3 regions of the Actinoplanes sp. CA-015351 genome follow, and region 3 is predicted to be linked to each of the others. Evidence: riboswitches for the same ligand, from Rfam matches in the RefSeq annotation. Region 3 holds a riboswitch; each other region holds the start of a gene.
The links. Region 3 has a riboswitch for cyclic di-AMP ahead of ACQP2E_RS07840 (C40 family peptidase). Riboswitches for the same ligand answer to the same signal wherever they lie in the genome.
Positions count from the first base shown of each region.

Region 1 (9,708 bases), 1.2 Mb from region 3:
CCGGATCAGGTTGTCGGCGCGACGCGGGCCGGCCGGCACGGCGACGAACGTGCCCCGGCCAGGGGCACGGTAGACGAGACCGTCGTTGACCAGCTGAGTCACGGCGGCGCGGGCGGTCATCCGGCTCACGCCGAACTCCCTGGCCAGCTCCGGCTCGGAGGGCAACGGGTCGTGCGGGCGGGACTGGGCGATCCGTGCGCGCAGTGCCTGTTCGATACGGAAATAGCGCGGCACGAAGTCGGGCATGGCCACACCCTACCGATGCGCCAACCTGTCTAGACAACAGGCTGTCTAGACAGCTACGTTTCTGTCATGAACTTCACTGTCGCGCAGATCGCGAAGATGATCGACCACTCCATCCTCCGGCCCGAGTTCACCGTCGAGGACGTGCGCACCGGCTGCGCGATCGCGGCGAAGTACGACGTCGCCTCGGTCTGCGTGCGCCCGAGTGACGTGCCCACCGCGGTGGCGCTGCTGCAGAACAGCAACGTGCGGGTCGGCACCGTGATCGGGTTCCCGCACGGGGACAGCGCGACGCAGATCAAGGTGGCCGAGACCGAGCTCGCCGTCGACCAGGGCGCCACCGAGATCGACATGGTGCTGAACATCGGCTGGCTGCGCTCCGGCGACATCGTTTCGGTGGAGAACGAGATCCTCTCCGTGGTGAAGGCAGCCGGCGACGCGCACGTCAAGGTCATCCTGGAGACGGCGTACCTCACCGACGAGCAGAAGCTGGCGGCCTGCTGGGCTGCCGAGCGGGCCGGCGCGGCGTTCGTGAAGACCTCCACCGGTTTCGCCCCGACCGGCGCGACCATCGACGACCTCGCGCTGATGCGTTCGGCCGTCTCCACCGCCGTGCAGGTCAAGGCGTCCGGCGGCATCCGCAGCCTGGACACCATGCTGGCGATGGCCGCGGTCGGTGTGTCCCGGTTCGGGACGTCGTCCACCGCTGAGATCCTCGACGACCTCGCCCGGCGTCAGGTCAACGTTCCGGGCGGGCGCGCCTGATCGTTTCTTACGAGATCCGGCTCAGTCGCCACCACGCGGACGGACTCTCCACTGCCTCATCAGTGCGCAGCTCCACGCGTACCGAAGAGGCCTCGACCTGGCCCACGACCAAGCCGGCGGCGATCGACGGACCCGGCGCCGTCGTAGTGACCGTGACCGGGACCGAAAGTCCTGGCCAGCCAACTACTTTCAGTGGCGCCGCAGGCGACACCGTGGTGGAACCGCCCCACGCGGTCGCCACGCGCCCGGCCGGATCAGTGCCGATCAGCTGGTATTCCTTAACGGTCTTGCGGACCGCGGCCAGCAGCTTGCGGACGTGCGTGTTGACCTCGGCGAGCTGCTCCGGGGTGTTCGCGCCGGGCTGGTTGAAGACCGCGCCGACGATCGTGAGGGTGCGGTCGCCGACCTTCAGCCGGGACGCGAAGACGAGGTTGCCACCGGCCTCGTCGGTGGAGCCGGTCTTGATGCCGAAAACGCCTTCGACGCCGAGCATGTCGTTATAGTTCCGGATCGTGCCGACGACCGGAATGGCCGCCTCACGCAGTTCGACGATCTCCGCGAAGACCGGCATCTTGATCGCGGCGCGCGCGAGATCTACCTGGTCAACAGCGGTGCTGACAGTGGTCGGCAGGAAACCGCTCGGATCCGTGTACTCAGTTTCGTCCATGCCGAGCGAGTCCGCGGCGGCGTTCATCTTCGCGACGAACGCCTCTTCGCTGCCGGCGTCCCAGATCGCGAGCTGGTGCGCGATGTTGTTTGCCGACGGCAGCATCAGCGCCTCGATGGCGTCCCGCTCGGTGAGCTGCTCGCCCTCCACGACGTGCACCAGGGACTGCCCTGTCGCCTTGCGTCCTTCGTAGTCCTTCACGTCATCATCAGAAACGGTCAGCGACGGGCCTTCGGCCGCACCAGTGAGCGGATGTTCCTTGAGAATCACATAGGCAGTCATCACTTTAGCGACGCTGCCGATCGGTTCAGCCCCGTCACCGCCTGTACCGCCGAGACGGCCAAGGCCCTCCACCATGATCTCTGCGTTACCGGTCGACGGCCACGGCAGACTGGGCGCTTTGCCGGGAATCGCAAGTTTCGTGGCGATAGTGGTGGTGATCGTCGTCGCCGGAAGATCCCGGACGAGCTGAAAGACCGCGACGAGAGCGATGAGCAGGCTGACTGCCGCGGCCACCGCCGCGATGATCAATCCACGGCGCTTGGGTACGGGCGCAGGGGTGCCGTAGACGGTCATCGGCCCAGTAAAGCCGGACGGATCAAGCTAGAGCCCGGCAACAAGGTATTCCCGCACGTGCCCGCGAGCCTGATGAATCCGCGATTTCACGGTCCCCTCGGGGATCCCGAGATGCAGCGCGATCTCCTTGTAATCGAGCTGGCAGATGTCGCGCAGAACCATCGGCGCGACGAGTTCGGCCCGGCGGCCCTCCAACTGCTCCAGCGCGTCCAGCAGATCAAGCCGCGACCCGGCGATCACGCTCGTGGTACGCGCGTCCGCCACGTCGACCGGCGCCTCGGCGTGCGACTGCTCGGCGGCACGCCGCTTCAACGACCGGTACGTCTGACGTGAGCCGTTCGCGATGATCACATGCAACCAGGTGCTGAATTTCGACCGGCCTTGAAAACTGCCGATGTTGCGCGCGACCTGCAGAAGCACGTCCTGACAAGCTTCCTCGGCGTCCTGATAACAGGGCAAAAAGCGGGCACAGCGCCGCAGAACGTTCGGCTGGATCAGCGCCAGTAACTCGTCGAGCGCCGACCGATCGCCGGCCGCTGCTCGAACCGCGAGCGCTTCCTGCTCCTCTTCGCGTGTGCCCATGCCGTTCCCCCCGATAGACGGCGCCCATAATACGAGCGTGTCGCTTCCCACCATGATCGGCCGATATCGCGTGGTACAGCGCCTCGGCTCAGGCGCCTTCGCGACGGTGTGGCTCGCCGAGGACGACGTCCTCGACTCGATGGTCGCGATCAAGGTGCTGGCCGACAACTGGGCGCACCACCCGGACGTGCGGGCCCGCTTCGAGCAGGAGGCCCAGGTTCTGCGCCGGGCCGACTCGGAACGCCTGGTCAGGGTGCATGACTTCGGTGAACTGCCGGACGGGCGGCCGTACCAGGTCATGACATATGCGGCCGGCGGGACACTCGCCGAACGACTTGAGCAGGGCCCTATGCCGGTGGGGGCGGCAGTGCGTACCGCGACCGATATTGCACAGGCCGTCACCGTTCTGCACGAGTCCGGCGTGCTGCATCGCGACCTGAAGCCGTCCAATGTGCTCTTCGACACGGTCCGTGGTGCCGAGCGAGTCCTGGTCGCCGACCTCGGCCTCGCCAAGGAGATCGCGCAGGCCTCGGGCTTCACGGTGGCCGCCGGAACCCCCGGATACATGGCCCCGGAACAGCGACTGCCCGGCGGCGGGCTGGACGAGCGCGCCGATGTGCACGCAATCGGCGCGATGACCTATCAGATGCTGACCGGGCGGACGCCGGCGCTGCGTGCGCCGGTTGCCCCGTCGAAACTGCGGCCTGGGATTCCGCGCCAGCTCGACCGGGTGGTGCTGCGGGCGCTCGACGCCGACCGAAACCGCCGCTGGGAGTCCGCGGCCGCCTTCGCCGCTGCTCTCGACATCTCGGTGCCGAAACGAAGGCGCCGATTCGCCCGCCGCGCCGGACGCCTCCTCGGTGCGACGCTCGCCCTGGCCGCCGTCGCCGCCACCGCAGGCGCCACGGTCCCGGACGCAACCCCACCTTCTTGGGTACGCGTAACCGACAGCACCCGCGCGATCTCGCTGTCCGTTCCTGAACAGTGGGGACAGCAGCTGCACGACAGCGGCTGGGAAAGCAAGGATGGCCAGCGCCCCGGCCTGCACGTCTCCGCGGATCTGAACGCGGGCGACGCCCCGGGAGTGTTCGCGGGTCTCGGAACTCCGGAAACGCCGCGTCACAAGAACTGCACACGCCTGCCTGAACGCCGCGTCGTCGCCGCCGGCCGGGCTGGCGTGGCTCAGCGGTGGACGGGGTGCGAGGCGGCTTATACCGAGGTATTGCTCGATGGCGTCTACATCCAGATCACCCAGGTCGACGGAAAAGACCGCACCGACGAGGTACTGCGCACACTCCGGCTGGGCGGGTTTTAGAGAAAGCTGGGCGGGTTTTAGAAAGAGCGGGTGGCCGACCAGAGCCGTGAAGTCGGCCGCCCCCGTATTGCGGCCGTTCCCACAAGCACTGGTCGGTCATCCCCCGCGGAACTCCCCATGCTTTCCTCCAGTGCGATGCCGCCACTCGCCTCTTGGTTCTCGGATTAACATCACGGATAGGTAACGGATGGCCAAGCGCTGACGGCGGCGGCCTGAGCCGTGTCCTCGCAGCTCAGGCCTTACTCACGAGGTTGCGTGGAATTACTCAGCGTTACGACACGCGTGGCGCTTCGACACGGGTGGCGTTTCTCAGCGTTACGACATGGGTGGCGTTCTCAGCGTTCGCAGCCAACCGCTGTGTCGAGTTTGCCTACGACGCACTCGTCACCAAGCGGTCCGTTGGCACCGCCGTCGAGCCGGTCCGGGACGTCCGGGTGATCGTTGCCCTCAAGCCAGTCGTCACCGGCCCCGCCGTAGATCTTGTCGCGGCCGTCGTCGCCGAACAGCCAGTCGTCGCCCCCGCCGCCGTAGACGATGTCGTTCCCGGTGTACGCCTGGATCACGTTGTTCGCCGCGTTACCGGTGAGCCGATCGTTGCCCCAGCCTCCGACGAGGCTCTCGACATCGGCGCCGACCGTGTCGTGCTCCCCCTTCATGCCATCGTCACCGGGGGAACCGTCGAGGTCGACAGTGATCGCCTTCTCGTGGCCGCCATAGTTGACGATGTCCGTTCCGGGGCCGCCCAGAATGACGTCGGCAGCGATGCCGTCGGAGTACACATCCCCGGACAGCGAGTCGTCGCCGGAACCCCCATCGAGGTAGTCACGACCCTGATAACCCTCCAGGTCGTCACGACCGGCCTCGCCGTAGATCTTGTCGTTGCCTTCCTCGCCCCACATGTCGTCGTCGCCGTCACCGCCGTGCAGCACGTCTTTGCCGAACCAGCCGTGGATCGTGTCATGGCCGGCGTCACCGTAGATCGTGTCGTTGCCGAACCGACCGTTGATGTAATCGTTCCCGGTGCCGCCGTAGAGCCGGTCGCCGAGCGAACCGCCGGTCAGCACGTCATTGCCGGTGCCGCCGTCCGCGGTCATCCGTACGCCGGTCTTGTTGGTGATCGAGTCGCTGCGGTCGTAGGTGTAGACCTGCAGCCTCGTGGGCGCCTTCGCCAAGGGGCAGCGGACCTTCGTCTTGTCGCCCTTGACCTTCTTGCAGCCCTTGCCGGCCTTGACCGTGACCCGGTCGTCGATCGTGATCGTCCGCCCCGCCCGGGTGACGACGACCTTGTTCTTGGCGCCGGTCGCGGACTTGTACTGCACCGTCGTCTTGCCCACGACCGAGACGACACCCGAGGTGGCCGCCTGCGCGGGTGCCGCGAGGACACCAGCCGAGACGATAGTGAACATGGCGATGCCGACACGAGTCAGCCAGATAGAACGAGACATACAAGTCCTCCCCCGAGATCCAGCGCCAGGATCATAGAACGGCACCGTTACGACGTCGATAGGAGAAAAGCCGCAGTCAGAGCTTGCGAGCGGTGATCTCCATTCCTGAGGTGCGCAGCCGCTCGACCAGGGCGTCTCCGATCCCGGTGGCCGGGGTCAGGACACCGCCCTCGGACGGCGGCAGTTTCTCCCTGTCCAGAGCCAGGGCCAGTGCTGACTCGCCGAGCATGACCGCGGTGGCCGCGTAGCCCGGGTCGCCCTTCGCCCGGAAACGGGACGTATAGCGCGCCCCGCTGCTCGTCGTGGTGAAGATGTCCATGGTGAAGTGACCTGACTGCTGACGCTGCTCACTCGGTCCGGTGCCGGGTTTCGGGAGGATCCGGTCCAGCACGAACCGGACCGGCGGCACGGCGAACCCGACGAACAGCGCGCCGAGCCCGATCTTCGTACCGTGCGCGATCACCGGGGACAGCGGTGAGGCGCCGACGCTCATCAGCTCGCGGTATCGGAACTGCCGGCCGTAGGCCCACTCGCGCAGTGCGTTGCTGCGCCGCACCACGCGCGTGTTGTAGGACGCCATCACGAACGGCGCCAGATGGCCCCGCAGCGACGGATCCACTTCGGATGCCGGGAGGACCGGCATGTCCTCCTGCCGGCCGAGATCCGGTTCCGCCGCGCGATCCGGACTCAACGAGTACGGGCTGGCGCCGATCTTTCGCAGCGCACGGTCCTTGCTCATCACGTCAGCCTGGTAGCGCATCGAGTCGATCGTGCCGCCGCTCACCCCGCCGCGCAGGCTCGTCACCACGAGTGTGGTGTCGGTCAGCTCGCCGGCGCCCTCGGCCTCCACCAGCGAGTGCAGCACGTGCACGCCGATGTCGGACGGGATCGAGTCGAACCCGCACGAGTGCACAATCCGCGCCCCGGTACGCCGAGCCGCCTCATGGTTGTCGTTGATGCTGTCCCGGGCGAACAGCACCTCACCGGTCAGGTCGACGTAGTCGGTGCCCGCTTCGGCGCAGGCGTGCGCAAGTATCCGGCCGTATTTCGCATAAGGTCCAGCGGTCGTGATGACCACCCGGGTGCGTGCGGCCATAGTGTCCAGCGCGGCCTTGTCGGTGGCGTCGGCGACCACGAGCGGCCAGTCCACGTTCAGCCGGGTGCGGACTGCCTCCAGTTTCTTCGGTGACCGTCCGGCGAGGGCGATCCGTGTGCCCGCGGGTGCGAATCCGGCCAGGTGCCGTGCCACGAGGACACCGACGAAACCCGTGGCGCCGTACACGATCACGTCGAACTCGCGTGCTTGATCGCTCATGGGTGCCGATTGTGCACCCTTGGTGGAGGGTGCGCAGCACATCAGTTACCTCCTGGTAGGTGGGTTGGTGAAAATCTGCCGAGTTATCCATACAAGCCCGGATCAAAGGGCTAATTTGGGGGAACAGGTCCATCGGACCGGCATGAAGGCGTAGCCCGTGAAGGCGTGGCGCCGCGTGACCGGAGGGTGAGACACCCGTTGGTAGCCCGCATGAGGCGGGCACCGTGGCCGGAACGCCGAATCCTGCCGCCGACCACGGATCACAACTCAAAGGCATGGAGCGGGGGACCCACAGGTTCTCCGGCGCTTATGCGTCTTGGGGTGAAGCCGCACCGTGCGGCCGGGCCACTCTGCCCGAACCCGACAGCTGACCTCGCAGGCGTGGAGGACAACTGAAATGGTGCAAATCCGAAAGCAGGTCCACCTCGCGATCGGTGTAGCCGTCGCGGGACTCGTCGGAACCGTGGGCCTGCTGGGCTCCAGCGTGCCTGCGCATGCTGTGCCGTCCGACGTGAACTGGGACGCCATCGCCCGCTGCGAGTCAGGCGGCAACTGGCGCATCAGCACAGGAAATGGTTATTACGGCGGCCTCCAGTTCAGCCACAGCACGTGGCGTGCATATGGCGGTGCGCGTTATGCCCGGACCGCGAACCGGGCAACAAAAACCGAGCAGATCCGCGTCGCGGAACGCGTGCTGCGCGGGCAGGGAATCGGCGCTTGGCCAACCTGCGGCAAGCGCGCGAGCGTCAAGGCGAGCCGCAAGACAGTCCGCAATTCCCCAGCTCGAACGGCACGTAAGGCGCCGGCCCGAGTGGTGCGCAACGCACCGGCGCGCGTGGTGCGCCCCGCTGCCGGAGGCAGTGTGGTGCTGGAGAACGCGATCAGCGGGCGGTCGGCCACACGGACCTATGTCGTCCGCCGAGGCGACACGCTTGCACGCATCGCCAGCCGGAACGATGTCGCCGGTGGCTGGCGGGCCCTTTACCGCGCCAACGACGACATCCTCCGTAGCCCGCACCGCGTTTACGTCGGCCAGCGCATCAGGTTGTAGAGGACGGAACACCTCTTCATCGCCCGGGACGCCGGGCGTCTCAAATCCGGGACGCCCGGAATGCCGCCGTGCCTCCGTGGCGTGGGGACGTGCCGCAGCCGTGACATGCCGCAGCCGTGACGTGCTGCCGTGACATGCCGCAGCCGTGACGTGCTGCCTTGACATGCCGTCGGCGTGACGCGTCGCCCTGACATGCCGCCGCCGTGAGCTGCCGCCGCGGCGCGATGCGGCGTGCCGCCGCGGCTCGATGCGGCGTGCCGCCGTGTCAGTCTGGGCGGGTGAACTCCGGCTGGTCCAGAACGCGCAGCCACGTGCCGTCGGGCTGTCGCCGGGCGACCTGTGCCCGCGCGCCTGAACCGTCGCTCGGCGGCGTCGACGTGAGCGCCAGGTCGCCGCTGATCAGTGTCGGTAGCGGCGGCTCCGGCTCGAACTCGGGCATGTGCGGCAGCAGCTCGGCCCACAGCTTGCGGATCGCCTCGCGGCCACGCGTCTGGCTGCCTGGCGGGTAAGCCATCACGGCATCCTCCTCATAGAGATTCGCAATTCCGTCGGCGTCCTTCGCATTCGCACGCTCGACGAACAGCCTGGTCAGGTCTTCAGGTCGGTGCGCTTTCCCGGTCATGGCTACAGCCTCCCGGAGAGGCAGGAACAAGTCCAACGCATAGTTCTTCTGATAACCAGTAGAATGACTCATGGACTTGCGCCAGCTCGAATACTTCGTGGCCGTCGCTGAGACGGCCAGCTTCACCCGTGCCGCCGAGCGCGTGCACATCACCCAGTCCGGGGTGAGCGCCCAGATCAAGGCACTGGAGCACGAGCTCGGAGCGCAGCTCTTCGACCGTTCCGCGCGTACCGCGCGCCTCACCGACGCGGGTGAGGCGGCGCTCCGGCACGCCCGCGCGACCCTCGACGCGGCAGCCGACATGCGTGACTCGATCGACGACGTGTTCGGCCTGGTCCGTGGCCGGCTCACGGTCGGGATGGTGATCGGCTGCGAGGTGACGCCCTTTTTCGATGCGTTCGCAGCGTTCCATTCCGAACACCCCGACATCGAACTCGAACTCGTGGAGGCGAATTCGGACCAGCTCGTCGCCGGCGTGCGCTCCGGCGACCTAGATTTGGCGCTGGCCGGTCTGGCAGGCGAGCCTCCCGAGCACCTCGCGACTCATGTGATCGCGAGCGAGCGGCTCGTCGCACTGGTCCCGGCCGACAACGAGTTAGCAGGTCAAGCGCGTCTCCCGGTCACCGCGCTCCTTGCGTACCCAATAGTTTGTCTGCCGGTGGGAACCGGCATCCGCAACGTGCTCGACCAAGCTCGCGCCGCACTGGGTGTTGATCTTTCGGTCGCGCTCGCGGCCACCTCGCCGGACACGGTCGCCGGCCTGGCGCGCCGCGGCCTCGGCGTGGCGGTGCTCAGCGAGTCGATGGCAGCTGCCTACCCGGATCTCACCGCGATCCCGATCGACGGCATCGAGATCCCGGCACTGCTCGCGCTGATCTGGCAGAACCGCAGCAGCCCTGCCCTGGCGGCTTTCCTGCGGCACTGCCAGGCCGCCTTCTTGACAAAACCATAGAGATCCCGAGGGCTCGCTTCTGGAATCGATCAAGAAAGCACGGAATCAGGCGGCGAGAGGCGAGCCCGTGTACGCGCGGGAGCGGAGCACTCGATCGGAGAGGCCCGTCTCCCAGAGGAACTTGTCGGGGTTGGTGCTGACCGGAACGCGGCCGAGGAAACCCCGCCATTCCGCC
Region 1 is NZ_CP192102.1:509,854-519,561, reverse strand. Features, by position in the region: gene ACQP2E_RS02315 (GntR family transcriptional regulator) at 1-246, opposite strand, end outside; gene deoC (deoxyribose-phosphate aldolase) at 313-1,008, shown strand; gene ACQP2E_RS02305 (D-alanyl-D-alanine carboxypeptidase family protein) at 1,016-2,251, opposite strand; gene ACQP2E_RS02300 (RNA polymerase sigma factor) at 2,279-2,887, opposite strand; gene ACQP2E_RS02295 (serine/threonine-protein kinase) at 2,871-4,148, shown strand; gene ACQP2E_RS02290 (calcium-binding protein) at 4,484-5,593, opposite strand; gene ACQP2E_RS02285 (saccharopine dehydrogenase family protein) at 5,670-6,908, opposite strand; cyclic di-AMP (ydaO/yuaA leader) riboswitch at 7,133-7,305, shown strand; gene ACQP2E_RS02280 (transglycosylase family protein) at 7,306-7,959, shown strand; gene ACQP2E_RS02275 (YybH family protein) at 8,225-8,581, opposite strand; gene ACQP2E_RS02270 (LysR family transcriptional regulator) at 8,652-9,533, shown strand; gene ACQP2E_RS02265 (hypothetical protein) at 9,579-9,708, opposite strand, start outside.
Region 1: it holds a riboswitch for cyclic di-AMP, as region 3 does, so the genes downstream of both, ACQP2E_RS02280 (transglycosylase family protein) here and ACQP2E_RS07840 (C40 family peptidase) in region 3, are expected to answer to the same signal.

Region 2 (9,708 bases), 3.3 Mb from region 3:
ACGCCTGGGACGTGGTCAGCACGGTGATGGCCGACCTGCGATCCGGTGACGGCGGGTTCGCCGACCACGAGGTGCCGCCGCCCACCGAGACCGAACGCGGGCAGCTGCTGCGCGCCCTCGCCAGTGACGCGATCCGGGGCGGGCTGGAGCGCCACTTCGGTGCGAAGCTGGCCTTCCAGAACTGCCACCGGGTGGCCGCGTTCGACGTCAACCAGGTGGGCGGCGAGCGTTACCAGGCGTTCGTGTCGCCGCGGGGTCAGCTGCTGAACCAGTCCCCCGAACTCCGCAACTGCTGAACCAGCCCCAGCCCGGCGGCCCGGGTCCCGTTGCCGCGGGGCTCGTTGCCGCAGGGCTCGTTGCCGCAGGGCTCGTTGCCGCAGGGCTCGTTGCCGCAGGGCTCGTTGCCGCAGGGCTCGTTGCCGCAGGGCTCGTTGCCGCAGGGCTCGTTGCCGCGGGGTGAGCCGTAGCGCAGGCGCGTAATGGGGCCGCGATGACATGTCTGAACGACGGCTCGTGCCGCTCAGCCGTAGCCCAGACACGTCACCAGGGTCCGATAAGGCGTCTGAGCTACGGCTCGGCTTGTCTCGGCGGGCGGGCCCCACCTACGCGTGTCGATTTTGGGTCCGTATCGAACCTGAATTCGACACGGACAGGGTGCTTGCGGCGTGTGTGTCGAGTTCGGGTGCGTATCGAACTGCGTATCGAACCCCGAACCGACACGCTTGCCTGACCCTGCGAGATCTTGGACCGCTGCTACCACCGGAGGGTGGCCCGAGGACCAAGATCGTGGCGGGAGGCCCCCGCCCGACTCGTGGCGTCGATCCTTGCCTAGAGCGAGGTGCGGCGCTGGGACGGCACTTTCGGCGCCTGGGTGGTTACCAGCTGGGCTACCGGGATGGAGGTCGGGCCTTCCGCAGGTGCGGCGGATCGAATCAGGGTGACCGAGACCGACCCGGCCCGCGCCGACCCGGCCCGCGCCGACCCGGCCCGCGCCGAGACCGCCGTGGCCGCGGCGCCCGCAGAGACCGCGGATGTCGCCGCCGCAAGCGCCCCGCCCAAGGGCGCCGCTTCCGCAAGCGCCCCCGCCAAAGGCGCCCCTTCCGCAAGCGCCCCGGCCGAGGGCGCCGCCTCCGCGAGCGCACCCGCCAAAGGCGCCCCTTCCGCGGGCGTCGCTGCCGGCGGGTTGGGGGCTGCGGCGGGGGCTAGCTGGTCGGGGTGGTAGTTGCGGAGCAGGGCGTAGGCCGCGCCGGTCAGGGCGGCTGCCGCTATCGCGTCGAGCCAGTAGTGGTTGCCCGTTGCCACGATCACCAGCAGGGTGATGGCCGGGTGCAGAAGCCACAGGGCCCGGTGGCGGCCGCCGATCGCGGAGATCAGGGCGATCGCCACCACCAGGGCCCAGCCAAAATGCAGGGACGGCATGGCGGCGTACTGGTTGGAGAAGTGATCGGTCTCCGGGTTGCCGTAGACGGCCGGGCCGAAGAGGTGGCCCAGGTCCAGCATTCCGGTGTCGGTCAGCATTCTCGGCGGCGCCAGCGGGATCACGAAGTGCACCAGCAGCGCACCCGAGGTGAGCAGCGTCAGGACGTTGCGGGTCCAGCGGTAGTGCGCCGGGCGGAACAGGTACAGCCAGATCAGGCAGGCCGCGGTCGCCGGGAAATGGACATACGCGTAATAGGTGTTGGCGATCTCCACCAGGGCCGGCCAGCCGAGCAGAGTGTGCTGGACCGCAAGTTCGCCGGGCAGGTGCAGCCAGCGTTCGACGTCCCAGACCACGCGCGCGTTGCGGAACGCCTCATCGACGTGGCCGTCGGCGGCCAGCCGGCCCACCTTGTAGACGCCGAACAGCACCGCCACCAGCGCGATCTCACGCAGCGCGGAACGCAGCGCCGCAAGGAAGCCAGGCCGGGCCCCAGCCGGGTCCGACGGGTCGCCGCCCGGCCTGTCCGGGCATTTCGGGAGCGTCAAGGAGGACGGCACACTCACGGCAAGCTCCCCGGGAAATGCGGTGCGGGCGGGAATTGCGAGACTTCGGCGTTCGGCACCCGGACGCCGACGACGCCCGGGTGAAGGCCGGTCAAGGTGAGCCTGAATTCGCCATGTCCGCTCCCCCGTCGATACGCAAGGAGAAGCATCCGGCGATCTTGCATGTTGGGCAAGATTTAACCGGCGGATAGTGACGTAACGCGCATTGGTAACAACGCCGTTACATTGACGCGGTCCTCGGATCAGGGCCGGTCATTGCGTCCAGCGGCCATGAGCAGGGCAAGCGTGGCGAACGCGGCGATCAACGGGGTCCACTGCGCTGTTAGCGCGTACCCGAGCAGGAGCGTGACCGTCGCACCTGCCGCGACCCATCCGATGCGCACCGCGCGGCGCGTGCGCGCCGGCAGAAGCGTGACGCAGCGCCAGGGCAGAAGACCTGCGGGGATCAGTACGCGCAGACCGAAACCGATCATCACGAGCACGACCGTTACGGCTGCGGCGCGGGCGGCGATCTGCCAGGAGGGCCATGGGTACGCGCCGGCCGCCAGCACCGCGACCAGCGGGACGCCCGCACCGAGGCCCCGCCGAAAGCCGCTGAGCAGGCCACGGACCGGCCAGGTCAGCGCGGTGGTGTCGAGGCGGGCCGGATGGTCGGCGGCGAGTTCGCGCAGGCTACGCATCGACGACCGGACCCGGAGCCGTTCGGCGTCGAGCAGGGCGATCAGCCAGCGGCCGTCCGGGTTGCCGGGGTCCTGGGCGAGGGCTTTTTCGATCGCTTCGCGCGCGGGTTTGCGGCGGCCCGCGTGGCGCTCGATCTCACCGAGGGTGAGCAGGTCGGGGACGGAGCGGGGGTTGAGCGCGAGGGCACGACGGGCGGCGTCGCGGGCGCGGGGGAAGTCACGGGACTGGGCGTGAGCGCGGGCCAGGACGCGGTGGGCGGGCGGGTGCGCGGGGTCGAGGCGGACGGCTTCCTCGGCGGCGCGCAGAGCGGTTTCCCGGGTTCGGGGGCTGGAGTGCTCGGGGGCCTGGGCAAGCAGGAGGCACTCAGCCAGCTCGATGTGAGTACCGGGTAGATGGGGCGCGACCGCCACGGCGGCTCGCGAGACGGCCAGCGCCTCAGCGGCACTCTTCTGGAGGCGCAGCAGGCCCGCCAGCAGGGTCAGCAGCTCCGGATCAGCCGGGACCTCCACCAGGGCGCGGCGCACCTCGGTCTCGGCGTCCGCGAGGCGGCCGACGTCGGCGAGCGCCCGGGCACGGGTTGCCGGCGTCACCGCACCTTGCGCTTCTTCAGATACGCCGCCAGGTCGTCGTACTCGCCGCTCTCGTTCGCGAACATCGCCACGTTGCGAGCGGTGGCGAACCACGCGTCCGTCGACGGACGTACCTCGCGGGCCGCGGCCAGCATGTCCGCCTGGCCGATCATGCGGATCTCGCCGGTGGTGATCGAGTCGCGCATCGCGTACTCGGCGGCGGTCTCGCACAGGTGCGCCAGGTCGGCGCCGGAGAAGTGCTCGGTCGCCTGCGCGACCTGGTCCAGGTCGATGCCGGCGACCGGGCGGTCCCGCAGGTGGAACTCCAGGATCGCGGCGCGGGCGGCGCGGTCCGGCGGCAGCACCAGGACGGTACGGTCCAGGCGACCCGGACGCCGCAGCGCCGCGTCGACGTCCCAGGGCGCGTTGGTGGCCGCCAGGACGAACACCCCGTCGTTGCCGCCCTCGACGCCGTCGAGTTCGGTGAGCAGCTGGTTCACCACGGTACGCATGGACGACTGCAGCTGGCTGCGCTTGTGCCCCAGCGCGTCGATCTCGTCGAGGAACAGCACGCACGGGGCATGCCCGCGGGCCGACTCGAACAGGTCGTGCAGGTTCTTCTCCGAGCTGCCGACCCACATGTTCAGCACGTCGGTGATGCTCAGCGAGAGGAACGCGGCGCCCATCTCGCCGGCGACCGCGCGGGCCAGGAACGTCTTGCCGCAGCCGGGCGGGCCGTAGAGCAGCAGGCCGCCGCGCAGGCTCTTGCCGAACAGGGACCGCAGTTTCGGGTTGCGCAGCGGTCCGAGGAACGAGACCTCGAGGCGCTTCTTCACGTCGGCCATACCGCCGACGTCGGCCAGGGTGATCGTGGCGCGTTCGACGTCGAAGACCCGGTCCTCGTGGCCGCGTACCTGGTCGGGCTCGCCGTCGGCGGAGGAGCGGGCGAACCGGGGTGGCACGGAGTCGCCGAACTGCTCCTCGAGAGCACCCCAGTCGACGCCGGCCGGGCCGGCGGCGGGCTGAGCAGAACCGGGCTGAGCAGAACCCGGCTGAGGCGCGGGCGGCGCGGCGGACGGAGGCGTGGGCGGGGCCGCGGGTGCCAGTGCCCGGCCCATCAGCTGCTGCGCGACGACGTTGCCCGGCTCGCGCGCGAGCACCTGCGCCGCGTGCCCGATCGCCTCGCCGCCGCGGCCCGCGGACACCAGCAGCTCCGCCAGGTGCAGGCGCAACGGGAGGTCGTCCGGACGGACCTGCACCGCGGCGGTGAGGCTGTCGATCAAGGCGTCGCTCATGACACGCGATTATGCCCCTGCCGGGTGAGCACCCGCTGTGCACCGGGGACTCCGGCCGGAGGCGGACGAAGCGGAGCTGTGCGAACCGTCACCGGCCGTGTTCACGCGTACCCCAGAAATAGCGCGAGAGAAGCAGAAAGGCCGCCCCTCGCCATGATGCGAGAAACGGCCTTTCGCGGCAATTCTCAGGCTGGCCGGCGATATCCCGCGATGGGGCCGCGGTCGATCGTCGCCATCCGCACGTAGTCGCCCGTGTGCGGTGCGTGGACCACCTTGCCGCCGCCGATGTAGATGGCGACATGATGGATGTCGGAGTAGTAGAAGACGAGGTCACCCGGCTTCAACTCGCTCCGGCTCACTGACTTGGTCGAGCCCCACTGGTCCTTCGTGTAATGCTCGAGGGACACACCGACCGACGCCCATGCCTTCTGCGTCAGACCCGAGCAGTCATAACTGTTCGGGCCGTTCGAGCCGAAGACATAAGGCTTGCCGATCAGGTCGCACGCCTTCTGGGCCGCACGACCGCCCTTGTCGTTGGTGTACGTGACCGGGCAGGGCCCGGTGCGCAGCGCACCGTCATCGACGTTCGCCGAACCGTAGGCGGCGATCCGGAGATCCTGAAGGTCCTTGATCTCCTTCTCGATCGCCTTCTTCTTCGACGCCAGGTCCTTGTCCCGGGCGGCGATCTCGGTGGCGAGCTGGTCGACGGTGGCCTTGTCACCTGCGTACTTGTCGCGGAGCTTGGCCACGGTCGCGATCGACTCGGTCTGGTGGACGGCGAGCTGGTCGAGGAGCGTGAGCTTCTCGGTCAGCGACGTCGGCCTGCCACTCATCAGCATCGCGTTGAACGCGTTCGGCGGGCCCTGCATGTAGGCATCGACGGCCATGCCCCGGACCTGGGCCATGGCGACGTCCACCTTCACCTGCAATGGAGTCAGGGTCTTCGCCAGCGAAGTCTGCTGCTTGCGCAGTTTCTTCAGCTTGGAGTGCACCGAGTTGTACTCCTCGATGACCGGCTCGAGCTTGTTCCACTGCTCGTCGATCTGCTTCTCGACGCTCGCCGGCGTGGGCTCGGCGTGGGCAACAGCGGGACCAGTGAGAACGACTCCGGCCGCGGCAATTACGCAGAGCAGACCGCGTAGAACGCCTTTCCGTTTCACTTAGGTGCGTTGTCCTTTCTTCCCACTCGACCGCCGACCGGGTTAGCTGACGGGTTCGGGCGGGAAGCTGCCCGGCCGCTCGGGGAGCGGCTTCACCCCGGAACTACCTGGGTCCCCGGCACGCATCTGCGTTTAGGCGGCGGTTCGGCAGATCGACCGGTTGGGCGATTGGGGGGCTACCGAACCGGGACCACCGTACCGGGATCAAGAGGCTAAATGAAGGAGGGCCGCACGCTGGAACCGTAAGCACCAATACCATTACCCACCGTCATTGAAAAGGCCACGTTTCGATAGCCCGGCCCAACCAGGGCACCACCAGGATCACTGTGGGTAGCACCAGCAAGCCGGCCGCGGCGATCACCGCGGCCACCGTGAGCGCCCGGCTCTCCGGAAGATCCAGCCGGTCCAGCCGCCGCCGCCTGGTCTCGCCGGCCGCCCCCTCAGCGAGCGGCAACGCATCCGCGAGACGCGACAACGCGGCCCGGAGCGGCTCAGGCCCGGTGCGGCGCCTCGCGGCATCATCGGACACCATCTCCAACAGCAGGTGTACGGCATCAAGCGGCGCCCGGCTCCGCAGAAGTTTCGGGACAGCCTGGTAGAACGCGGTGAACGACTCCATCACCAGCTCGTGCCGGTGCCGCAGGTGGGCGCGCTCGTGGGCGAGAACCGCGTCGACCTGCTCGCGGTCGAGCACCTTGAGCACCGCGTCACTGAGCACCACCCGGGGGTTCCGGCCGGGCACGCAGTACGCCATCGGCAGCGCCCCGTCGAGGACGCGTACCTCACCGGCCTCGCCGCCGATCTCGCCTCGCTGCTCGACGTGGTCCAGGAGGTCGACGAGCATCCGGTGCCGGTCGCGCCGGGCCCGGGCCCGCGACGTCACCTGGGCCAGCGAGATCAGCAGCCGGATCACGATCGTCGCGGCCACCGCGAGGGACAGCACCAGCGCGACAACGGTCTCCGGGTGGCGGGCGCCGGCCGCCCGGGTCAGCTCCTCCGGGGCGGCCAGCACCACGCCGAGCGCGCAGAGCACCGCGGTCAGCGTGAGCGCCTGCCAGAGCACGACGGCGGCGACCGGGGCGCGGTCGGGCCAGCGGGCGCTCGCCAGGATGCCGGGCGCGATCAGCGACAGAGTGAGTCCGAGCGCGCCGAGCAGGAGGGCGGTCACCGCTCGCGTGCTGCTTCTAACGCTGCTCTCAGCGCCTCGGGCGGCAGCTGCTCCATGAAGTACGCCAGCGCGGCATCCCGGTCGGGCGTGGCGCTGAGCGCGTCGAGCATCACGCCGGCGGTCATCTCCTCGCGGGACTGCGCCGGGGCGTACCGGTAGGCACGATCCGCTTTCTGCTGGATGACCAGGCTTTTCTTGGCGAGCCGGTCCAGCACTGTCATCACCGTCGTGTACGCCAGGTCGCGGTCACGGCTGAGCAGCTCGTGAACCTGCCGGACGGTGAGCGGCTCGCGCGCGTCCCAGAGTTTCGTCATGACCTCGCGCTCGAGGTCTCCCATCGCCATGCTCCCCATCCTACGAGCCTCCTACTGCATCGCGTCGTACTACAAGGCGTAGTATCTACTACGAAGCGTCGTACTTCGTTGGGGGAACCTCGTGGACGTGCTCGATTTGACCCGGCTGCAGTTCGCGGTCGTGACGATCTACCACTATCTTTTCGTCCCGCTGTCGATCTGCCTGGCGTCGGCGGCGGCCGGGCTCCAGCTCGCGTGGATGCGCACGGGTTCGGAGAAATACCTGCATCTCACGAAGTTCGTCGGCAAGCTGCTGATCGTCACGTTCGCGGTCGGCGTCGTCACCGGGCTCGTCCAGGAGTTCCAGTTCGGGCTGGGCTGGAGCGCGTTCGCCCGCTTCTACGGCGACGTCTTCGGACCCACCCTCGCGATCGAGGGGATGCTCGCGTTCTTCCTCGAGGCGACGTTCCTCGCCCTGTGGTACTTCGGGTGGGACCGGCTGCCCCGCCGGCTGCACGCCGCGACGATCGTCATCGTGGCGGCAGGGACGCTGCTGTCGGCGTACATCATCCTGGCCGCCAACTCGTTCATGCAGAACCCGGTCGCGTACGCCCTCGATCCGGAGACCGGGCGGGCACACCTGACGAGTTTCACCGAACTGCTCACCAACGAGGTGGTCCTCGCCGCGTTCCCGCACACGATGGCCGGTGCGGCGATGGCCGGCGGCGGGCTGCTCCTGGCGATCGGGGTGTGGCGCTTCAAGGCTGACGCCTCCTTCCTGACACTCTCCCGGCTCGGTGCCTGGGTCATGCTGGTCGGCGGGCTCGGAACCGTCATCAGCGGGGACCACATCGGCAAGGTCATGACCGCCGTGCAGCCGATGAAGATGGCCGCCGCCGAGGCACTGTACGAGACCACCACCGGCGCGCCGTTCTCCGTCTTCGCCATCGGGGAACTCGGCCACGACCGGCCGTTCTTCAGCATCGAGGTGCCGAAGCTGCTGTCCTTCCTCGGCACCGGGTCGTTCAACGGAACCGTGCAGGGCATCGACGACCTGCAGGCCGCGTACGCCGCCCAGCACGGTCCGGGCAGTTACGTGCCGATGATCCCGGTGGCGTTCTGGACGTTCCGGCTGATGATGGGCGCCGGGATCCTCGCCATGATCGTCGCTGGGTACCACCTGTGGTCGACGTCGTCCTTCAAGCTCCGTTTCCTGCGGTTCCTGCCGGCGATCCTGCAGCCCGGCAACGGCACGCCGAGGATCTTCCTGCGGTTCATCTGGCTCGCCCCGATCCTGCCCGCCGCCGCGAACACCTTCGGCTGGGTCTTCACCGAGACGGCACGCCAGCCCTGGCTCGCGTTCGGCATCTCCAAGGTGGCCGACGGGATCTCGCCGGGGCTCACCAGCGCCGAGGTGATCACGTCGCTCGCCGGGTTCACGCTCGTCTACGGCATCCTCGCGCTGGCGTGGACCCGGCTGGTCATGCACCTGTCCCGGCAGCCGCTCGAACCTGACAAAGCCGTCGAATCGGCTCCGGAACCCGTCCCGGCCTACTAGGAGCGCGCCGTCATGATCACTTTCTGGTTCGCGATCCTCGTTCTCGCCTGGGTTCTCTACTTCGTCCTCGAAGGATTCGACTTCGGCGTCGGCATGCTCACCCCCGTCCTCGGGCGTGACGAACACGAGCGCGGCGCGGTCATCCGTACCGTCGGGCCTTTCTGGGACGGCAACGAGGTCTGGCTGGTCGCCGCGATCGGCGTCACCTTCGCCGCGTTCCCCGACTGGTACGCCGCCCTGCTCTCCGGCCTCTACCTGCCGATGGTCCTGATCCTGCTGCTGCTCGCGATCCGCGGCGTGGCCCTGGAGTTCCGCGGCAAGCACTCGTCGTCCAGCTGGCGCCGCCGCTGCGACGCGCTGCTCGCCCTCTCCTCCGGCGGCATCGTGCTGCTCTGGGGCGCCGTCCTCGGCATCTTCGTGCACGGCCTCGCGCTGGGCGCCGACGGCGAAGTCACCGGCGTCGGCGTCTCCCGCAGCCTCGACCCGCTGCTCACTCCCGCTGCCGGGCTCGGCGCGCTGGGCGCGCTCCTCGCCGCGATCCTGCTGGGTGCGACGTTCCTCGCGCTGCGCACGACCGGCCCGGTGCGCCGCCGGGCACGCGACCTGGCACGCCACGCCGGCATCGGCGGCGCGGTCGCCCTTCTGATCATCGGCATTGGTACGGGTTCCCGCGTCGCACTCCTGGCCGCGGTCCTGTGTTTCGGGGCCGGTGTGCTGGCCCGCCGAGCCCGCGAGGCAGCGGCGTTCGTGGCGGTCGCGGCGGGTGTGGCCGCGTCCGTGGTCGCCGTCTTCCTGGTGCACGGCGATGTGGTGCTGCGCAGCACACTGTCGGCGGCGTGGTCGCTGACCAGGGACGGCGCGGCCGCCGGGCCGGAGGCGTTACGCCTGATCACGGTGGCCGGGGTGATCGTGCTGCCGGGCGTTCTGGCGTACCAGATCTGGTCCTATTGGGTCTTCCGCCGCCGAGTCTCGAGTGAACGGGTCGCATCGTGAGCCGTGGT
Region 2 is NZ_CP192102.1:5,008,019-5,017,726, forward strand. Features, by position in the region: gene ACQP2E_RS23075 (SCO5389 family protein) at 1-296, shown strand, start outside; gene ACQP2E_RS23080 (phosphatase PAP2 family protein) at 829-1,983, opposite strand; gene ACQP2E_RS23085 (tetratricopeptide repeat protein) at 2,226-3,254, opposite strand; gene ACQP2E_RS23090 (AAA family ATPase) at 3,251-4,528, opposite strand; gene ACQP2E_RS23095 (NlpC/P60 family protein) at 4,714-5,688, opposite strand; cyclic di-AMP (ydaO/yuaA leader) riboswitch at 5,705-5,837, opposite strand; gene ACQP2E_RS23100 (M56 family metallopeptidase) at 5,957-6,856, opposite strand; gene ACQP2E_RS23105 (BlaI/MecI/CopY family transcriptional regulator) at 6,853-7,200, opposite strand; gene ACQP2E_RS23110 (cytochrome ubiquinol oxidase subunit I) at 7,292-8,707, shown strand; gene cydB (cytochrome d ubiquinol oxidase subunit II) at 8,720-9,700, shown strand; gene cydC (thiol reductant ABC exporter subunit CydC) at 9,697-9,708, shown strand, end outside.
Region 2: it holds a riboswitch for cyclic di-AMP, as region 3 does, so the genes downstream of both, ACQP2E_RS23095 (NlpC/P60 family protein) here and ACQP2E_RS07840 (C40 family peptidase) in region 3, are expected to answer to the same signal.

Region 3 (9,708 bases):
CGGCCGACGACGACCCGGGCCAGCTTGGCAAGAGCCTCCAGCTGGTCGGTGACGACGACCGTCGGCACGCCGGTCTCCTTGGTGCCGAGCACACCGGCGGCACCGGCGGCGACAACACCGGCGGCGTACGAGTGACCGTCCACCTTCTCACCCTCGAAGGCGACGAAGAGGCCACCGGGGCCGACCTTGCGGGAGTCGTACTCCACTCCACCGGTGACGACGGCATCCGCCGAAGAGGCCGGCGACACCCGCCCACCGACGATCGTGGCGATCTCGCCCAGAGTCATGGCAATCATGAACGGCCTCCTAAAGCGGCAGCCAGCTCGATCCGGTCGTCGAACGGCAGTACCTCGCCGCCGACCTCCTGGCCCTGCTCGTTGCCCTTGCCCAGCACCGCGATCACGTCACCGGCGGACGCCAGCTTCACGGCTTCGTCGATCGCCGCCCGCCGCCCGCCGATCTCGATGACCTTGGCTGCGCCGGCAGACGACAGAGCGCCCTCACGCACGGCGGCCCGGATCAACCCAGGATCTTCGGTACGCGGATTGTCATCAGTGACGATCACCAGGTCCGCACCGTGCGCGGCGGCCTCACCCATCAGCGGCCGCTTGCCCTTGTCCCGGTCCCCACCGGCGCCGATCACGCAGATCAGCTGCCCGCCCCGCGCGCCGGCGAGTTCGCGCAGCGCCGCGAGGGCGGCCACGATCGCGTTCGGCTTGTGTGCGTAATCGACCACACCGAGGATCTCGCCGGGAGCGTCGACCTGTTCGAGCCGGCCGGGCACGCCCTTGCACGCCAGGATTCCCTCGCCGGCGACCACGGGGTCGATGCCGGCCCCGGACAGCAGCGCGAGGGCCAGCAGCGCGTTGGCGACGTTGTGAAGCCCGGGAAGGGCCACTCCGGTCTCGACGGTGACGCCGTCCGGGCCGTGGGCGGTGAAGAGCTGGCCGAAAGCAGCCGGCCGCACATCAGAGGCCCACCAGGTCGCCCCGGCATTTCCTGAAGCAGAGTAAGTGACCGATTTTTCGTTATTTAAGCGCATAACCGCGTCGTCGTCGTAGTTAAGAACTTCGACAGCCGCTCGGCCATCAAAAAGCCGGGCTTTGGCGGCGAAATACTCTTCGGACGTCGGGTGGAAATCCAGGTGATCCTGCCCGAAATTCGTATATCCGGCAGCCGCGAAAGCGATCCCGTCAGCCCGCCCCATGACAAGAGCGTGACTGGAAACCTCCATCACCACAGCGGTCACCCCGCGCTCGACCCCCGCAGCGAGGATCGCCTGCAGATCAGTCGCCTCCGGAGTGGTCCGAACACTCTTCACCACGAAGTCGTCGAGCCGCGTCTCCACCGTCCCGACCAGGCCGGTGACCAGCCCGCCCGCACGCAGCCCGGCTTCCACGAGATAGGACGTGGACGTCTTGCCCGCCGTTCCGGTCACGCCGATCATGGTGAGCCGCCGCGACGGCTCCCCGTAGATCGCCGCCGAAACCGCACCGAGCACCGCCCGGGGATCGTCGATGACGAGCGCGGGCAGGCCGGCTTCGAGCGCCGGCGCCAGCCCATCAGAATCGGTCAGGACAGCCACCGCCCCCGACGCGGCAGCGGACGCGACAAATGAGGCGCCATGCCGGTTCGCACCGGGAAGCGCGGCGTAAAGGTCGCCGGGGCGCACGGCCCCGCTACTGTGAGTGACCCCAGTGACATCGATGTCACCGCCCGCCGCATCCACGCTGATCAGCTCTGCGAGCTGGCTCAACGGGACCGGCGTGACGTTCACGGGTCGGGGAATGCCTGACACGGCGTCAGACCCTACCCGGTGCCGCACAGGTTCCCGTCAACGCCATGCGGCATGGGTTCATGGATGGATCTTGAAGGTCGGTGGCTTCGTACCGGACGGTGGCACACGGTAATGAAGCAGCGTGTAGGACATCATCTCGCTGAAGGCCGGCGCCGCCACCTCGCCACCGCTGCCGGTGGCGACGTCCATCGACACCGCGATGACGTACCGCGGGTTGTCGGCGGGCGCCATGCCGATGAACGAGCTGGCGTTGTGACTGGTGTACTGCCCGTCGATGAGCATCTTGCCGGTGCCGGTCTTGCCGGCGACCCGATAGCCGGTCACCGCGGCGGCGCCACCGGTGCCGCCCTTCGTGTCGACCACGGCCTCCATCAGGGTCCGCAATTGCGAGGCGACCTGCGGATCGAGCACCTTGTGCGTCTCCGGATCGGCGGCCGGGGTCACCTTGCCGTCCACACCGGAGATGGTCGACTTGATCAGCTGCGGCTGGATGTAGGTGCCGTCGTTGGCGATCGCGGCGTACGCCGCCGCCATCTGGATCAGCGTGGCCGAGACACTGTGGCCGATCGGCACCGAACCGGACGCCGAGCCGCTCCACTCCTCCGGCTTCAGCAGCAGGCCCTCGGCCTCACCCGGCATGCCCTCGCCGGTCGCCGAGCCGAGCCCGAACTTCTGCTGGTACTCGTAGATCTTGTCCTTGCCGAGCATGTCCCCGATCAGGATCGTGCCGACGTTGGAGGAGAGCGCGAGGAGACCGGGCATGGTCATCTCGGTGCCCTTGTCCATCGGGTGGGTGTCCTTGAAGGGCTCGCCACCCCGCTCCAGACCGGGTCCGATCTTGAGCGTGGAGTCCGGCGTGATCAGCCCCTCCTGCAGGGCCGCACCGAAGATGAACGCCTTGTGGCTGGAGCCCGGATCGGTGACGACGCTTGTCGGCACGTCGATCCGTTCCTGCGAGTCGTAATCCTCCGGCTTCGCCGCGTTGTAGGCCGGGTAGCTCGCCTGGGCGAGCACCTCGCCGGTCCGGGCGTCGAGCACCACGGCGCCGGCCACGGTCGCCTTCTTCTTCTCCGCCTCGGCGTCGAGGATCCGCTGTACTTCGTACTGCACGTCGCGGTCGATGGTGAGCTGCAGCGAGTTGCCCGGCTTCGCGGCGGTGAACTGCTCGTACCCGCCCGGGATCGGCGCGCCCAGGTTGCCCTTGCCGACCTCGAAGACCCGTTTGCCGTCGGTGCCGTGCAGCAGTTCGTCGTACCGTGCCTCGAGGCCTTCCAGACCGTGGTGGTCGTCGCCGGTGAAGCCGATCAGGTTCGCCGCGAGGTCCTTGCCGGGCACGTCACGCCGCTCATCGCTGTGCGTGTAGATGCCGGGCAACCCCATGCCCTCGATCTTGTCGGCGACCGCCACGTCCACACCGCGGGCCAGATAGCGGAACTTCAGCCAGCCACCCAGTGACTGTTTGCGCTGCATCAGCTCGATCAGCTTGGACTGCTGCACACGAAGCAGCGGTGCCAGCTTCGCGGCGACCTCCGGGATCTTCTTCTGAAGCTTCGCGTTCTCCGGGTCGACGTAGACGTACCGCGCCTCGACGCTGTGCGCGAGCACGGCGCCGGAGCTGTCCAGGATGCTGCCACGCGGCGCCGGAAGCTCGACCGTGCTCAGCCGCCGCTCCCGCAGTGCGAGCAGACTGGCGGCCTCGTCCGGGGACGTCGCGACCTGCAGCACCACGAGCCGCACGCCGATGGTGACGAAGAGGGAGAGCGCCAGCACCGTGCCGAGTCGCAGCCGGCGGGTGCCGCTCGCGAGCTTCGGCGGCTCGGCCGCCACCCTTTTCTCCGGCCGTCTCGGCCGCGCGGGCGGCCTTTTTTGGGTACGGGGGACAGCACGGTCCCGCGGAGTCCGGCGTCCACCGGCCCCGTCGTCCTGGGCAACGCGAGAACCGTCACCACGGCCACGAGTACGCGGCTCGGTGTCGCCGCCGGCCGGCTTGCGCTCGCGGGCCCGCGGCGCCGGCTCAGTGCGCCGGCCGGAGTCCTTGGTCCTGGCCGCCGCCGGGCCCTTGTCCTGTGCCGGGCCCTTGTCCTGCGCCGGGTCCTGATCCTGCGCCGGCTTTCGGCCGCGTGTCCGGGCCGGCGTCTCGCCGCCGTCCAGGACCTGCAGAGCCGGCCGGAACGGGTCGGTGTTCCGCCCGGAACGCGGTGCCCGGCCCCGCTCGGCCACGGTCCGTCCGCGCGGGGTGTAGGCACGGGCGTCACCGATGCTGGAGCGGCCACGGCGGCCCGGGTTCTCCTCGGGCTCCTCGGCGGGGAGGTCCCGCGACGAACCGCGCCGGGGCTGCGTACCCCGGCGCGGTGTCTCGTCGTCTGCTCGCGGCGACATGGTCGCCTACTGCCCGGCGCCCGAGGTAGCGGTACCGGCCTTGAGACCGCCCTGAGCGGTGACGCCCGGCTGGCCGCGACCCGGCGTCGGAATCCGGCTGATCTTGCCGTCCGGAAGCCGGATCATCGCCGGCGACTCCGCCATGACCAGGCCGAGCCGACGGGCAGCGGCGTGCAGGTTGCCCGGGTTGGACGCCTGGATGAGCTGCTGCTCCAGGCTCTGCTGCTGCTTGTCGAGGGCGGCCTGCTCCTTCTGGAGCGCGTTGAGCCGGAAGGACTGCTCCATCGTCTTGGTGTTGATCAGGAGGATGCCGAGCACACCGACGAGCACCAGAGCGATCACGGACGCGGCGAACGTCGCCCGTGGCGCCCGCATCGGCAGCGGCGGCGCCACCCACAGCCGCGGACGGCCGGTGGTGGACGGTTCGGCCGCTGTCACCGACAGTTCGGTCACCTCGAGTGCGAGCGCTGCGGTGCCGTCGGATTCCGGCTTGCTGCGACGCGTTGTGCGTACCGGCTCGGTCTCCCGGCCGCGGCTGGTCCGGTTCACCCCCCGGGTGCCCGTGTCACGGGACGCCGCACGGCCCCCCGACCGCGGCGCGTCGTATCGCTCGCTCATGCTCACCCCTCCCCCTCGTTCGCCCCCGGGCGTAACCGCCCTTGTTTCCCGCGCGTTGACAGTCGGGGCCGTTCGCGGCCGGTCCCCGATGCCTGGTCCTGCTCGTCCAACCGCTCCACCGCGCGCAGTTTCACCGAGGCTGCCCTCGGGTTCTCCGCCACCTCGGCCTCGCTGGGCAGCTCCGACCCCCGGGTCAGCAGCTTCAGCGTCGGACCGGTACCGGGAAGCTCGACCGGAAGGTCGATCGGCCCGGTGCTGCGCGACCTCGCGGCAAGGGCGCGCTTCACGATCCTGTCCTCCAACGATTGATAACTCATCACCACAAGCCGGCCCTTGGCCGCCAACGCATCCAAAGCAGCCGGAACCGCACCCTCAAGAGCGTCCAGTTCGGCGTTGACCTCAATGCGTAGTGCCTGGAAGGTCCTTTTTGCGGGATTTCCACCCGTTCGGCGTGCGGCGGCGGGGATCGCGTCCTTCACCAGTTCGGCCAGGCGCGCCGTCGAGGTGATCCGGACCTTCTGCCGTTCCCGCACGATCGCCGAGACCACCCGCGGCGCGAACTTCTCCTCGCCGTACTGCCGGAGGATGCGAACCAGCTCACCCGGCTCGTACCCGTTGACCACGTCCTCGGCGGTGACACCTCGCGACTGGTCCATCCGCATGTCCAGAGGGGCGTCCTGCGAGTACGCAAAACCGCGGTCCGCCTCGTCCAGCTGCAACGAGGAGACACCGAGATCAAACAGTCCGCTGTGGATCGCCGGAATGCCGAGCTCGCCGAGAACCCGCGGCAGCTCGTCGTAGACGGCGTGCACCAGGTGGGTGCGATCGCCGAAACGGATCAGGCGGTGACGTGCGTGAGCGAGCGCCTCGGTGTCCCGGTCGAGTCCGATGAGGATCACATCGGGGTACCGCTCCAGGACTGCTTCGGCGTGCCCGCCAAGACCCAGCGTGAAGTCGACGTGAACGGCGCCCGGCAAGGTGAGACCCGGGGCGAGCAGCTCAAGACAGCGCTCGAGCAGCACCGGCACATGTGTGCCTCGCGGCTCCCCCATATTGACCCCCATAGCCCTGCCCGAACACGTCGCACCCTGGTATTGCCTTCAACTTCGGCCGTTCTTGCCGGCCCGGCCGCCAGTCCGTACCGCCAGATCCCCATCCGCTCTGTCCCGTGCGGGCCTTTCCCTGACAGGAAGGCCGACCCCGGACACGCGCCTGGCGCCGGGGAAGAGGCGCCAGGAGCGGGAGCGGCTGGAGATCTCGCAGTACGGCGGCAGTGGCGTCCGGACCGCACAGCGGCCCACCGAGGTGCCACGCCTTACAGTCCGCCGGGCAGCACCCCCTCCTCGATGTCGGCGAAGTCTTCCTCGCTCGCCATGAGGTAGTCGTCCCAGGACTGCTTGTCCCAGATCTCGACGCGAGTGCTGGCACCGATCACCACGAGGTCGCGGCCGAGGCTCGCGTACTCCCTCAAGTGCGCCGGGATGGTGACCCGGCCCTGCTTGTCGGGAACCTCGTCGTGCGCGCTGGCGAAGAACACCCGGCTGTAAGCCCGGGCCGCCTTGTTCGTCACCGGCGCCTCACGCAGCTGACCGGCGATGCGCTGGAACTCCGGCATCGGGAACACGTACAGACAGCGTTCCTGTCCTTTGGTGATCACGACACCTCCCGCCAGCTCATCACGGAACTTCGCCGGGAGGATCAGCCGGCCTTTTTCGTCCAGGCGCGGGGTGTGTGTGCCGAGGAACATCGGCTCAACCCCCCTTGCCTTGGCGTCGCGTCCCTTCGCGGTGGAACGGTCTCGCCTGTCAACTCGGGCCGGCAGTCCCAGGTCGGTTCCTCGGCCCTGCCACTGCGCCCCACTCTACTCCACTTCCCTCCACCTGCAACCCGAATGAGGTCGCTCGCGAGCCCTTTTCGCGGACGTAGTTCCTGGTCAAAGGCGGTGGGCCGAAGTGGAGGGCGCAACCATGATCAACGGGGTCTGGTTTCCGACATCGAGCACAACAGGTCCGATATCTCCACGTTCACAGTGTGGGAGCGGCCCCTCAACCACCTGAGTGGAGGAAAAGGGAGGCCTCCGGTGGAGCACAGTGGAGGCCTTTCGGCAACGCGTACCGAAGGAGAAACGCCTGTGGGGCGTGACCCAGGAACGGGCCACACCCCACAGGCGTGATCTCAGCCACGGCACCACCATGCCGCCGCCGGTCTTTCCTTACTTACTGCGCTGCTGCGCCAATGACACGGTCGCGATCAGGCGACCAGGCGCCGCACGACGTAGTTCGAGTTCCAGATCTTGTGCTTGCCGACCCGGGCGCCGGTGTGCGGCGAGTCGTAGATGTAACCGTTACCGGCGTAGATGCCGGCGTGGTACCCGTACGAGCCGTTCCGGAAGATGATCAGGTCGCCGATCTGCTTGTTGCTCTTGGCGACCTTCTTGCCGTAGCTCTGCTGCGAGTTCGCCTTGTGCGGCAGCGACTTGCCCGCTGCCTTCTTGTAGACGTACTTCGTGAACCCCGAGCAGTCGAAACGCTTGGGGCCGGACGCGCCGTACTTGTAGAGAGCGCCCTTGTGCTTCTTGGCCTCGGCGAGGATCTTGGCGCCGCTGGCCCGGACCTTCACCGTGGTCTTGACGGTGGTCACCGTCTTGTAGCCCGAGCCGTTGAAGATCGTCCGTACCTTGTACGTGTTCTTCGGCGCGTACTTGAGGGTGACCGTTCCGTTCTGGTTCTTGACCTTCTCGGTGTCCCACGTACGCCACTTGCCACCGACATAGCCCTGCAGACGGACCGTGCCCTTGGCGATCTTGCCGGTACGCGGGTCGATGACCTTGGCGGTCACCTTGAGGGTGGAACCCCACTTCAGGTTCCGGGTGTTGGCCTTGGCAGACAGCCTGGGCGTGACCGTCGCCGCCGCGGCCGAAGCCGTGGTGGTGCTGGCGACCTTGATGACCGGTGTGGTGCTGGCGGCCGCGGCGGGTGACGCGGTGACCAGCTGCCCGGCGCAAAGGCAGAGACCCAGAGACAGTGCGACAGTGCCGGCAGCGCGCGAGGAGTTGCGGCGGCCATGGCGCGAACGAAGTTCGTGCACGGTTGAGAATTCCCTCCGGCACGCCTGCGAGGTTAGCTGTCGGGTTCGGGCGGGAAGGTGTGCCCGGTCGCCGAGGCGACTTCACCCCAAGGTCGTCCCGTGATCGCCGCGTGGAGCCGCGGCGCGGGACGGACCGTAAATGGGTCCCCCGTCCCTGCCCCCAGATGCCTGTTCGGTGTTCCGGTGTTCCTGCGGTCGCACCATCCAGCTCGGGGCAGGGCTCGGCGTTAGCCAGGCTGGTACGAGCCGGCGAGCGGATGCCGCCGGCTCACCCTTGGTACCTGACCGTCCGCGTGATCGTTAGCCCCGAAAATGTGACGCAGAGTGATTGGCACATTTGTTGATGTCCAGTTTGTTACCGGGAGGAGACAAATGCCATTACTCAAAGCGGTCACCTGATCACGATCAGTCGAGAGTTACGGGTGAAACAGAACACACAATTAGTCGTCACTCCCACCGGATCCTTGGTCAAAACGACGAGACCGGCACAAACACAAGTCGCACGCGATCTTGACCGGTCGGCAACTGGACGTAACCTTTCGGTCCGGTACCCTCGCTGGCGTGACGGACGGGAAGATGCCTCTTATCGCCAAGGTCGCGACCACCGCGTCGAAGACCGCTGCGGCGCTCTCCAGGGCCGCGGGACGCGGCGACGGTTCGGTGATCGGGGGCTGGATCGGCCTCAAGATCGATCCGGACCTCCTGGCTCACCTTTCTTCCGGCCGGGCTGTGGCGCTCGTCTCCGGTACCAACGGTAAAACCACCACCACTCGACTCACCGCGGCCGCCGTCGGCGTGCTCGGCCGGGTCGCCACCAACTCGTTCGGCGCGAACATGCCGACCGGCCACACCTCGGCGCTGGCGAAAGAGGGTCACACCCCGTTCGCCGTGCTCGAGGTCGACGAGCACTACCTGGCCCAGGTGATCGAGGCCACCCGGCCCAAGATCGTGGCGCTGCTCAACCTCTCCCGGGACCAGCTGGACCGGGCCAAAGAGGTGTCGATGATGGCGCAGCTGTGGAAAACCGCGCTCGCCAGCCAGCAGCACATCAAGGTGGTGGCGAACGCCGACGACCCGATGGTCGTCTGGGCGGCCAGCGGCAGCTCCCAGGTCACCTGGTTCAGCGCCGGCCAGCGCTGGCTCGACGACTCGTTCGTCTGCCCGGAGAGCGGCCACCCGATCGAGCGGGCCAACGGCGACTGGTGGTGCACCGGCTGCCCGCTGCGCCGCCCCCGGGCCAACTGGTCGGTCGAGGACGAGGGCGTGATCGACCCGCGCGGTGACTGGCACCTGGTCAAGCTCCAGCTCCCCGGCAAGGTCAACATCGGCAACGCGGCCACCGCGCTCGCCGTCGCCGCCGAGTTCGGCGTACGCCCGATAGAGGCGCTGCCCCGGCTGGCCCGGGTGACGTCCATCGCGGGCCGGTACGCCCAGGTCGACCGGGACGGCCGCAACATCCGGCTGCTGCTCGCCAAGAACCCGGCGAGCTGGCTGGAGGCGTTCGACATGGCCGAGCAGGCGCCGACGCTGCTGTCCATCAACGCCCGCGACCCGGACGGCTTCGACACCTCATGGCTGTACGACGTCGACTTCGCGCCCCTGCGCAACCGCCCGGTGCTGATCACCGGCGACCGCGCGTACGACCTGGCCGTCCGGCTCCAGGTGAACCAGGTGCCGTTCCGGCACGTACTCAGTTTCGACGAGGCGCTGCGGGCCGTTCCGCCAGGCCGCCTCGAAGTGATCGCCAATTACACGGCGTTCCAGGACATCCGAGCGGAGTTGGACCGTGTCAACTGAGTCTCTGCGGATCGTGTGGATCTACCCCG
Region 3 is NZ_CP192102.1:1,703,179-1,712,886, reverse strand. Features, by position in the region: gene ACQP2E_RS07870 (UDP-N-acetylmuramoyl-tripeptide--D-alanyl-D-alanine ligase) at 1-296, opposite strand, end outside; gene ACQP2E_RS07865 (UDP-N-acetylmuramoyl-L-alanyl-D-glutamate--2,6-diaminopimelate ligase) at 293-1,798, opposite strand; gene ACQP2E_RS07860 (penicillin-binding transpeptidase domain-containing protein) at 1,856-4,177, opposite strand; gene ACQP2E_RS07855 (hypothetical protein) at 4,184-4,795, opposite strand; gene rsmH (16S rRNA (cytosine(1402)-N(4))-methyltransferase RsmH) at 4,798-5,859, opposite strand; gene mraZ (division/cell wall cluster transcriptional repressor MraZ) at 6,111-6,542, opposite strand; gene ACQP2E_RS07840 (C40 family peptidase) at 7,046-7,882, opposite strand; cyclic di-AMP (ydaO/yuaA leader) riboswitch at 7,889-8,070, opposite strand; gene ACQP2E_RS07835 (MurT ligase domain-containing protein) at 8,459-9,679, shown strand; gene ACQP2E_RS07830 (type 1 glutamine amidotransferase) at 9,669-9,708, shown strand, end outside.